DNA from 2 places in the Peribacillus sp. NPDC046944 genome. Region 1 is predicted to be linked to the other one. Evidence: riboswitches for the same ligand, from Rfam matches in the RefSeq annotation. Region 1 holds a riboswitch; the other holds the start of a gene.
What was found. Region 1 has a riboswitch for preQ1 ahead of queC (7-cyano-7-deazaguanine synthase QueC). Riboswitches for the same ligand answer to the same signal wherever they lie in the genome.
Positions count from the first base shown of each region.

Region 2: linked by a shared signal. The riboswitch ahead of ACQKIC_RS04345 (QueT transporter family protein) and the one ahead of queC (7-cyano-7-deazaguanine synthase QueC) in region 1 are both predicted to bind preQ1.

Region 1 is NZ_JBNNML010000001.1:71,055-77,112, forward strand. Features, by position in the region: gene queE (7-carboxy-7-deazaguanine synthase QueE) at 1-17, opposite strand, end outside; gene queD (6-carboxytetrahydropterin synthase QueD) at 10-480, opposite strand; gene queC (7-cyano-7-deazaguanine synthase QueC) at 480-1,142, opposite strand; PreQ1 riboswitch class I at 1,201-1,243, opposite strand; gene ACQKIC_RS00385 (methyl-accepting chemotaxis protein) at 1,429-3,108, shown strand; gene ACQKIC_RS00390 (hypothetical protein) at 3,651-3,851, shown strand; gene pgsB (poly-gamma-glutamate synthase PgsB) at 4,611-5,792, shown strand; gene pgsC (poly-gamma-glutamate biosynthesis protein PgsC) at 5,808-6,058, shown strand, end outside.
Region 2 is NZ_JBNNML010000002.1:278,234-284,291, forward strand. Features, by position in the region: gene ACQKIC_RS04335 (ATP-binding protein) at 1-1,067, opposite strand, end outside; gene ACQKIC_RS04340 (TVP38/TMEM64 family protein) at 1,175-1,834, opposite strand; gene ACQKIC_RS04345 (QueT transporter family protein) at 1,947-2,432, opposite strand; PreQ1 riboswitch class I at 2,439-2,483, opposite strand; gene ACQKIC_RS04350 (YbaK/EbsC family protein) at 2,647-3,156, shown strand; gene ACQKIC_RS04355 (hypothetical protein) at 3,258-4,070, shown strand; gene ACQKIC_RS04360 (DUF3892 domain-containing protein) at 4,229-4,525, opposite strand; gene adhP (alcohol dehydrogenase AdhP) at 4,800-5,813, shown strand; gene ACQKIC_RS04370 (sigma-54-dependent transcriptional regulator) at 5,866-6,058, opposite strand, start outside.

The sequences.
Region 1 (6,058 bases):
ACGGGCAGCTTACTCACAGTCCATCCACTCCCGTCTTGCTTCAGCATAACTCGTCGGCGTTTCATAAAGACGGACAAATTCAACCCTAGCCCCTTTATAGTCCTTGTTTTGCAGGGCATCAGCCATCTTTTCATAAATCCAGACGACGATATTTTCAGCTGTTGTATTCATAAGTGGCAGCGTTTCATTCAAATAGCGGTGGTCAAGATGAATGTCGATTTCTTTTTTCCAGATCTCTTTGATGTCGCCAAAGTCGATCATCAACCCACGGGAATCATTATAGCCGCTTATGCCAAAAATGACTTTATACGTATGGCCATGCAGATTCTTGCATTTCCCTTCATAATCATGAAGATGATGAGCTGCATCAAACGTGAATTCCTTGCTCACGAGCACCCGTCTTTGATGATAGTTCAATTGATTACGATGAATGTCCTGTTCTATTTTTTGAAGCTTATCGACAATCTTGAACCCATACATTATAGGTTCACCTGCCGTCTAATCACATAGTCATCCAGACCCCTTTTTCGAAGCTTGCATGCCGGACACTCCCCACAGCCATCGGCTATGATTCCGTTATAACAAGTCAGCGTCTTTTCACGAACGAAATCAAAGGCACCCAGTTGATCCGCCATTTCCCATGTTTCTTCTTTATTCAGCCACATAAGCGGCGTATCTATAACAAAAGACTGATCCATCGAGAGATTCAAAGTGACATTCAACGATTTAATGAACACATCCCGGCAGTCTGGATATCCGCTAAAGTCCGTCTCACAAACACCGGTTACAATATGCTTCGCCCCAATTTGGCTTGCAAGCACTCCTGCGAATGACAAGAACAGTAAATTCCTTCCCGGTACGAATGTAGACGGTAACTCCCCTTCTTCCCCATCCGCCACAGCAATGTCACTTCTCGTCAACGCATTCGGCGCCAACTGGTTCAACAACGACATATCCAGAACATGATGCGGGATGTCCAGTTCCTTTGCAATATTCCGCGCACAATCAATTTCCAAGCTATGACGCTGATTATAATCAAACGTCACTGCCTCCACTTCCGAAAAATGCTTCATGGCCCAGAATAAACACGTCGTACTGTCTTGTCCCCCACTAAACACCACTACTGCCTTTTCTTTCTTCAACATTATGAAAAACTCCTTTTTTACGGAAAAAAGCAGCACCCTAAGAATAGAGTGCTGCTTTTCCTTAGTTTTTTTGAGAGGGTAGCTAGAACCTCTTCCGCCTAAAGCGGCTTATAATCTTTTCTCTATAATCATAACGCAATATATGGAATCATATCAATATATTCCATAAAAACAAAGAGATTCCCTGTCTTTTCAGCTCAATTTCTCCTTTCCTCTTTAAATATCGGTCCCCATTTCCGATAAACAGAAGGTAAACTAATCTACCGAAAAAGGGGCCGTACACTTGAAAAAGATTAAAACAAAGGTATTGTTAGCATTTATGCTAGTCATATCTTTATGCATCATATTAGGAGCCTATAGTATTTACAGCAGCAATAAGTCTCTTAAACATTCTAGAGATATCATCGACCATGAATTGCCTCTTCTTATTAAAGATGAACAATTACTCTATAACCTTTCGCAAAGAATGGCATTTGTTAGAGGGTATATCCTATTTGGAGATGAACAATATAAAGAGGATTTCCTAGCTTATACCGAAGAAAGCAAACACCTACAAGAAGAGCTATTAGCCTTATCCGACTCTGAGAGAACGAAAGAAATCATTGAAACAAGCATTGATTGGAGAACCATGATTGAAGAACGCGTCTTTACCCAGTATGAGCAAGGAGATGAAAAACAGGCGAAAGAAATATTGCTAAATGAAGTAGCGCCCATAAGCACGGAAATAATGGATGGCTTCAAAGAGCTCGCTTCCGAGCGCGAAAAACTGATCGTCGCTTCCGGAGAGACCGTCATCAGCAGTGGAAAATCCGTTAAAACGACGAGTATCATTTTATCCATCATTACAGTCATAGCAGGAATTGGCCTTGCCCTTGTGACAGCCAACCTCATTACCAAACCGATCCTAAGGATCCGAGACAGGATGAAGCTAGTGGAAAAAGGTGAACTGAACCATGAACCACTTAAGCAGACATCAAACGATGAACTCGGGGAATTGACGTTTTCTACAAACGAGATGCAGAGAAACCTTCGCGATATCATCGAAAACATGCTGAATGTATCCGAATCCGTTACAAGCAAAAGCGAAGAGCTGACCCAATCGGCAAATGAAGTGCAACAAGGAAGCAGTCAAATTGCAACCACTATGTACGAGCTGTCAGAAGGCTCTGAGTCACAAGCCAACCAAGCAACGGAAATCGTCCGTATGGTGGAAGAATTCTCAGGAAAGATCCAAAAGGCACACAGTGAAGGAGAAGAAATTTCCCAAACCTCCACAGAGATTCTATCCCTAACTAAGGAAGGGACAGTCTTGATGAACAAATCCGTGCAGCAAATGCAAACGATTGATAGGATTGTGAAACAGGCAGTCGATGAGGTAAAAGGCCTTGATTCACAATCCCAGGAAATTTCAAAGCTCGTTCAGGTCATACAGGACATTTCCAATCAAACCAACTTACTCGCTTTAAACGCAGCCATCGAGGCGGCACGCGCCGGCGAACATGGAAAAGGATTTGCCGTCGTCGCCGAAGAAGTTCGGAAACTCGCGGAACAAGTTACAGATTCTGTGGGTGACATTACTGGAATTGTTACAGCCATTCAAACAGGTTCAAAAACCGTCGTTCACTCCTTGGAAGATGGATATACACAAGTAGATGAAGGCACCCAACAAATTACCATTACCGGCCAAACCTTTGAAACCATCAATCATTCAGTGGGAGCCATGAGCACAAAATTACAACACATAACCAATGACTTACACTATATCTCTACCAATAGCATAAAAATCAACCAGGCTGTCGAAGACATTGCAGCCGTTTCCGAAGAGTCAGCAGCAGGCATTGAACAAGTATCCGCCTCAGCACAGCAATCCAGCTCTTCAATGGATGAAATCACCAATCACGCCAGTGAACTTGCATCATCGGCTGAACAGTTAACAGATCAGGTTAAAAGATTTCAATTATGATGAAAGCCGCTTCCCACACCTACCTTGTGGGAAGCTTTTCCTTGCATTTAGCTATTCCTATGAAGTTAATAACAAATATATCCTCTTCATTAAAATTGTTTCAATATAGTGAATACGGGGAATAAACTAATAACAACACAAAACAAACTATAATAAAAAATTCACCATGAATCTTATACAGAGAGAAATAATTCAACTTACACTATTATTTTCTGAATATTCAATGTATAATTAATATTACTCCAGTAATATTTACATCAGTAAATAGTAGAATTACTACTTCCTCTCTAGAAGTGTCAGCACACTTTTAAAAAGCATTTGAACCAACTCTTAATTACTCTCATTTGAAACCCGATCAACAGGAGACTCTCTAAACAGACGAGATGGTCTTACATCAATATCGTATTCCAAATCCAGAGAACTAAGTCTATATAATCACCTTTACTATTTTTTATTTCCTATTTTATAATAAGTGGTTAATTTCCACCTAAAGTATGTTACTATTAACCTAATACTTTTTAACCAAACAAGGAGGAATTCATATGAAACGATTTTTCAAATTCATAGCAAAGTTAAACGAAGGGAAAGCCCAAGACGAATTCTTTCGCAACGAATACGAAAATTACTTGAAGATGAATTCTGCCGATAAAGGAAACAGAAGATTAGCCCCTATGCTTTATGTTATAGATGGCGGTAAAAAGGACTCACATCCTGAGCTTTTAAATAGAATAAAATCTAGCTAAAGATAGCATCATCTTAAAATTGATTCGAGACTATCAATTTACAAAAAATACTCTCATCTATAAATAACATTTCATTTAATCCCTTATTATAAATGAATGTAAAAATACTCCAAAAACTCAGAATTTATTCTGGGTTTTTTTTAGTTCTACTATTAACACTATATTAATAGAAGAAACTAGTCTTTTTTTTAAAAACCCTCGTTTCCAAAACTTTTAAGGGAAGGATTTTGACAATTTATTGATGTCACCTCATAGCCCCTCGGGTATTTCATATTAAAAAAACCCAAAAAATATGGGGGGTGATTTTACTCATCTTTATCCAAATCCAAAAAAGTAGCACTAAATGAGTCATTAGAATCAAAATACAGGAATAAAGAAAAAACAAACTAGTAGATTAGAAAATAAATGCACAAATAGGTATAAACAATTATAAAACAGGAAGGATCGTCTACATTAAACTCCTACAGTAGATACTAGGAATTGGGTTTTTATCCTTATAAAAAGAATTCATTATCCTATAAAAATTATTTTTTATTCTCCATCTCATAATAGAATCATCATGAAATGGGGAATCCATAGAGTATTTGTCCTTACATGAATATTATAGTCATTAGTTACTATTACACTCATTTATAGTTTAATTTGGAAATTATCAAAATAAGCTATCTTGCTATAGAAAAACGACCCTTGCTTAATAAGTTTAAAATCATGTAGTGTGTATTCAGTAAATCAAATATATAAAAAAAGAGAGGTTAAAAAATGGCACCGATATTTATTTGTGCATTATTTTTGCTTGGCTATGGCATAGTCGAACAAAAACGCCATCAAAAGCGTCTCGACTCCATTCCCGTACGTGTCAACGTAAATGGGATCCGAGGGAAATCCACTGTAACACGTCTGATTACAGGTGTGATCAAGGAAGCGGAGTACAAGACAATAGGAAAAACAACCGGAACTTCCGCAAGAATGATTTATTGGTTTACGGACAAAGAAAAACCGATCATACGTCGTCCAGAAGGACCGAATATCGGGGAACAACGTCGCGTAGTTAAAGAAGTAGCTGACTTAGGAACTGAAGCATTAGTTTGTGAGTGCATGGCCGTGCAGCCTGACTATCAACTAATCTTCCAAAATAAAATGATTCAGGCAAATATTGGGGTTATCGTAAATGTTCTTGAAGATCACATGGATGTCATGGGACCAACATTGGATCAAGTTGCAGAAGCATTCACTGCAACCATACCCTACAATGGGCATTTAATAACCATCGAGGGCGAACATTTAGAATATTACAAAGAAATTGCCAAACAACGTAATACGAAGGTAATCGTAGCCGATAACTCAAGGATCTCAGAAGAATTTCTACGTGAATTCGACTATATGGTATTCCCTGATAACGCCTCCCTTGCCTTGGCTGTTGCAGAAGCATTGGGTATCGATGAGAAAACGGCATTCCGTGGCATGTTAAATGCACATCCAGATCCAGGGGCCATGCGTATCACTAAATTTGGAGATGCTAGGCAACCGACTTTCTTCGTTAATGGATTTGCCGCCAATGATGCGTCATCTACATTGAATATTTGGGACAGGGTAAGTACCTTCGGATACAGCACGGAAGCCCCTATCGTAATCATGAACTGCCGTCCTGACCGTGTGGACCGTACAGAGCAATTTGCAAGAGATGTATTGCCTTACATAAAGTCCGAAATCGTCATTGCCATCGGTGAAACTACTTCACCAATAACGAAAGCATTTGAGCAAGGAAAATTGGATACAGTAGAGTATTGGGATTTAGAAGAATGGTCAACGGAAGAAATCGTTGCCAAACTGCGCCCAGTCATGAAAAACCGAATCGTTTATGGGGTCGGTAACATTCACGGAGCAGCAGAACCCTTAATTGACGCAATCATGAAAACTAAAACGAAGCAAAAAGCGAGTTAAGTAGGAGGAACCTTAATGTTTGGATCGGATTTATACGTAGCCCTAGTACTAGGGGTAACACTGAGCCTTATTTTTTCAGAAAAAACGGGTGTTGTGCCCGCCGGACTTATCGTGCCAGGTTATTTGGCATTAGTTTTTGATCAATGGCAAGTCATGCTGGTAATTATTATAGTAAGTATCTTAACTTATTTCATTGTCGCTCACGGTCTTTCAAGATGGGTAATCTTATATGGAAGAAGAAAGTTTGCCGCAATGATGATAACGGG
Region 2 (6,058 bases), on a different contig from region 1:
AACCCTTTTAAGGACGTTAAAGGGTTGCGCACTTCATGAGCAACACTTGCTGCAAGTTCACCGATGATCGAAAGTTTCTCGGATTTTCGTAAGCGTCTTTCTGTTTCACGAATTTGTGTTACGTCTTTTGCATACGTAATGATACCGGCTAATTCTTTGCCCACTAACATGGGAACAAAAGTACAAGAAAGTAAAATGGAATTCCCGTATTTGGTAACAAGCGCTATATCTTTTCCTTTTTTAATCCCCTTCTGATTTTCCACGACATATTGACAGGATGATTGGATGAGCTCTTTAGCTTCTGCGGAAAAATCCAAATCAATAAAAGGGTCCCCTTGAACTTCACCTTTACGGAATCCAGTGACGGTTTCAAATCTTGGATTGACGTTTGTGATGGTTCCTTTCAAATCAAGCATTAACATGGGGGAAGGGTTGTGATCAAACAAAGACTTATAACGCTGTTCACTAGCAAGCAATTGACTTTCCGCGGCAATTCTTTCTGAAATATCCCTACCTATGACTACTAACCCTTTTCGTGAACCATCTTCATGAAATAATGGGACTTTGATGGTATCGAAGGTCTTAAAATGACCGTTTGGCAGTGGAATATTCTCCTCACAACGCGTAATCTTCTTCATTGCCCATGTTTCTTGATCGGAATCTTCACAGTAAATCAATGAATCTCTGTAGAATTGGGAGTACTCGGCAAGCTCGCTATCTTTTTTTCCTTTATAGTCCACATTCTCCAATTGGAATAACTGAAGTCCAAACGTATTCGATTCTAGCCATCTACCTTCTCCATCCTTAAAATTCACAAAGTCTACCATTGAGTTAATAAGGGTACTTCGAAGTTGTTCTTCTTCTTTTAGTTGTTTGAACTCTTCTCTTTTAGATAAGTAGAGAAATAAAATCAAACCGATTAATAGGACAAAGATGAACCCTTCTGCTCGCTGGAGTTGAAGGAACGCCTCTTTAGTATTCAAGGAATTCATTAAATAGTAATTGAAAACAAGTAATGTGGTCATTCCAGAAAGAATGTAGATTACTAATATGATACGTCTCGGCATATGGGTCTCCCTGAATTCTCCGACATTTCAAAGCTGAAATACATACACATTTTAACAAACTATTGGCTGAAAATATACGATTCCACACAAAAAAACAGGCAGCAAGGTTACCTGTTTTTCTTAAAGAGTGATAGGTTCTTTTTTTTCTTGAAGCGCTTGTAGATAAGGAAAAAGGTTAAGAGCAGGAAACCGAGTACAATCAATGTATATTGATTCATCTCTACGGAAAGAAGTCCATATGGAATTAAAGAGAGAAAGAAGAAGTAGATGAGATTGCCTAATGCTGTTGCCATTAAGAAATCTTTGAAGGTGACGGAACTAACTCCAGCTGCAAGGTTTATTAAACTTGTCGGTATGAAAGGGAAAATTCTACCGGTAAAGACATACATAAACCCATGATCCTTGACGGAATCCTGCCAGTCGGTACCCATCTTTCTTAAAATCAATGACTGGAACCAGTGCCTGGCAGCATAGAAAATGGTTCCTGACGCGACCACGCTTGTTAACCAACTCCATAGATACCCGAATGCAAAGCCAAAGATCGTTACATTAATTGTTAAAAGTAAAATCAGGGGGATGACAGTAAAGGAGTTCTGAATGATCATCAAAACGAACGTCACTACAAAGGTAAGAAGGAGATTTTCTGTCAATATGGCTATCACGGATTCCAAGTCGCTATTCCAAATCATCGTGAATAATTCTGAATTTAGCCCGATGAATGTTACTACAATCAGAAGGACGAGTAACATCAGTATTTTTTTCTGCAAAAAGTCACCACCATTTATCAATTTTTTTGAGTATGGTTGAAAAAAAGAGCCGCTGCATGTAGCAGACAGCTCTTTGGATATAGAATGTTCTTTTACTTTATGCACAGTGAGTTCAAAGCAACTTTCCAAATTGAATTCTTTTATTCATCATATAAATGATGGGTGCCCCGATCAGTAGGACGAGGAATTCCCCGGCTGCTGTTGTTGCCCAACTTATTAAGAATGGCAATCCTAAGACTAGATTCAATTCTATGGCTATTAGGAACATCGTAACCGTGAATATGATGATGGTCATGGCCATTCGACCCTTAATGCCCGTTATGAAACGGGAAGAAAAGATGACAAGCAATAAGGCTATCAGAGATTGCCCGACCCCAAAAATCAAGTCATATGCCCCTAACTGTGAAAAGAAAAGGTTCGATATGAACACACCGACGACTATGCCGGATATATATTTCTTATTAAATACAATAAGATGATTCAACATTTCGGGAATGCGGAATTGAAGCACCCCAAACATAATCGGCTGAAGCACGAATGAGACAGCGATATAGATGGCAGCCAATAGACCATTTATCGCGAGCGTACGAATATTCATATTTTTCTCTCCCTAGTTTTTTATCGTGGGATGGTTACGAACCACGTTAGGCTTTTGCCCGAAGTTTAATAGTATCGTATTTTGGCCTCTTTCGTCAATTTCAAGATTTTATGCGAAATATTGAATATTTAGAATAAAGGAAAGAGATTTTGCTTTACTATAGTGAAGAATGGTACGATTCATAAAAAGAGTTAAAGGAAAGGGATGAAAGTAAATGTCAATCGAGAGTGTTAGGGCCCACTTTAAACAATGGAACAGGGAACATGATGTGATGGAATTCAAAACATCTAGTGCCACAGTAAACCAAGCTGCGGAGACAATCGGGGTTATACCCGCGCGCATTGCCAAAACGTTGTCATTTAGGGGAGAAGGAGACCAAGCAATTTTGGTCGTGGCCGCTGGAGATGCGAAAGTCGATAATAAGAAATTCCGGAAAATGTTTGGGTTCAAGGCAAGGATGTTATCTCCAGAAGAAGTTCTTGAACAGACCGGACATGCAATCGGGGGTGTCTGCCCATTTGGATTGGCAAATGAACTGGATGTTTACTTGGATGTTTCGATGAAACGGTTTGAGACAGTTTTCCCGGCTTGCGGGAGCGCGAACTCAGCCATTGAACTTTCACTCGGGGATTTATTTCAATTCTCAAAAGCAAAGGACTGGGTAGATGTTTGCAAGGACTGGGAACAAGAAGTGAATGAAGATATGCAGAAACATATCATTTGAATGAAGGAATAAAGTCCACTTCATGTGGACTTATTTCTGATAGTGGGGAGTTATTAGGTTCTAATGAATTAGGATAGAATGCTAATGATGGAGGGTCATGGATGTCCAATGTAGAGTACAAAAACAACAATAGTAGTTATCACAGTCTTAAAAATCTATATGAGGAAAATATCACGGTCAGAAGCATAGCCCAAGAGTTTGAGTTTTGTGGAAAAGATGAATCGGCCATTGATATCAAAAATGTAATGGAGGAAAAACACTTTGATACATTGGCCGTGAAAGACCAGGGGGAAATCGTTGGTTATATCGATAGACATGAACTTGGCGAAGGGAACATTTCGGATTATATGAAGCTCTTTTCCCCAAGGGAACTTGTATCGGATTCAACGCCCTTGATCCAATTGTTAGGCATTTTTAAGAAGAAAACGAGGGTATTCGTGTTAGAGAATAATTCAATCAAAAAGTTAATCACGCATGCCGACCTCCAAAAACCACCAATCAGGATGCTGATTTTTGGCTATATCACTTTATTGGAAATGAGACTTAGTGATATTATCATGCATCGATTCGGGGGTGAAAGCTGGTATCCGATGATTAGTGAGGATCGTCTACATAAGGCAAGTGAATTATATGAAAGGAGAATGGAGAAAAATGAGGAGATTAATTTAATTGAATGTCTACAAATTAGCGATAAATTCGACATTATTCATAAAGATAAAGAGTTGAGAACATTTTTTCAAATCCCATCCAAAAGTAAGGGGAAGAAAGATGCCAATGCCATCAGGAAGTTACGGGATAAGATTTCGCATGCTAATGAACTTGGGATGGATATGTCTTGGATTGAAATCATAGAAGTGGTCGAAATCTGTGGCCGCTTGCTGGAAATATCTGAGTTCTATCATTATGAATGGTAAACAGATAGAAGGATTGGAGAAAAAGGGAGAGTGCTGGTTGCTCCATTTTCAATATCCCGGAAAACCTTGAGGAAGTCGTTAGGAGAACCTGTTAGTATGCGGTTCTTTTTTTGTTGCGGAAAAAAGCTGCCTGAATGGAAGGCAGCTTTTCTCGGTCTTTAAAATTCAGGCAGTTCATCCAGATTATTTTCTTTAATGCCATCAGGCTCACTCCGCAAAATGTCCCGACCATATTTATGAAAGACATCTACGTTTGCGAGTGCACCAGCCTTGGCTTCTGAAAGAGCGGTGGGATAGTCCAGTTCCCTTCCGGTATTTGTCTTGATGGCGATGATATTATCCTCTTCATTCTTCCGTACGGCGACAATTTCTTCTTTGTCGTTCCCACCTTGTTGGTTTGCTTGTGGCGTTCCTTGTTGTTTGTAGGATTCATAGGCTTCTTCAAATGTGTCCATTGTACACCTCCTCTTTATAGGGTGAACCATTTTTCCAGCAATATACGAACTGGTTTTCGTCATCATTGAGCCGGATTTCTGTCATAATGGGCCGAATTTTCGGCTAGGATTTACGTTTGAACCTAACTTGATTGGACTTTTCTGTTTGGCATGGCACTTGCATTATAAATAAGTGGAAGTGAGAAAAACACGGACCTAAGGGAGGAATAGAATCATGAATGTAAATCAGGGGACAAGTACGGTGGAATCGAAAACATTGAAGGATGTTAAAACAATGAAGGCAGCGGTCGTCAATGAATTTAAACAAGAGCTTGAAATAAAGGATGTACCGATTCCGGATTTAGAGTATGGTGAGATTCTAGTTAAAATTAAGGCATGTGGCGTATGTCACACGGATTTACATGCAGCACATGGCGACTGGCCGGTGAAGCCAAAGCTCCCGCTTATTCCTGGACATGAAGGAGTAGGGATTATCGAGAAGGTAGCAGAGGGCGTCACAACATTGAAAGTCGGTGACCGAGTAGGGATTCCATGGCTTTATTCAGCATGTGGAGACTGTGAATACTGTTTGACGGGCCGTGAAACGCTCTGCTTGGATCAACTCAATGCAGGATATTCGGTGGACGGAGGATATGCGGAATATTGTAAGGCACCGGCAAAATATGTTGTCAAGGTTCCGGAAGGGCTAGATTTTGCCGAGGTCTCCCCAATTTTCTGTGCAGGTGTGACGACGTATAAAGCGCTTAAGGTTTCAGAAGCAAAACCAGGGGACTGGGTCGCAATCTATGGTATTGGCGGACTTGGGCATGTTGCGCTTCAATATGCGAAGGCGATGGGATTCAATGTCATTGCCGTCGATATTCAAGATGATAAGCTTGAGCTGGCAAAAGAACTAGGAGCGGATTATACAGTGAATGGGTTGAAGAATGATCCCGTTCAAGCAATTAAGGATAAAGTTGGTGGCGTACAAGCAGCTATTTCTGTTGCCGTAACGAAAAAAGCATTTGAACAGGCTTACAGTTCAGTCAAAAGAGGCGGAACACTCGTCGTGGTCGGATTGCCGAATGATGAACTTCCTATCCCTATTTTTGATACGGTATTAAATGGGGTAACTGTGCGAGGTTCAATCGTTGGTACAAGAAAAGATTTACAAGAATCTCTTCAATTTGCGGCAGATGGAAAAGTACGGACGAATATTGAAACAAGACCGCTTGATGAAATCAATGATGTGTTTAAAATGATGGAAAAGGGTGAAATTAACGGTCGTATCGTTTTAACAATGGAATAGAAAAAAATGAAAGGGTGTCCTATTAATGGGGGCACCCTTGTTCATATAAGAGTCAGGTATGTTTTTTTTCATTTAGTATATAACGTAATTTCCTCATTGAAATCTGTAGGCGCTTGGCGGCTTCATTCCGGTTTCCATACGTTTTTTGAAGGGTTTGCAGGACGAGCTCTTTTTCGATGGTAGATTCGAACTGTTTGATTTCCAAGAGTATGTTTTCAAGCGTCAGCTCATCTTTTTCATTAAAA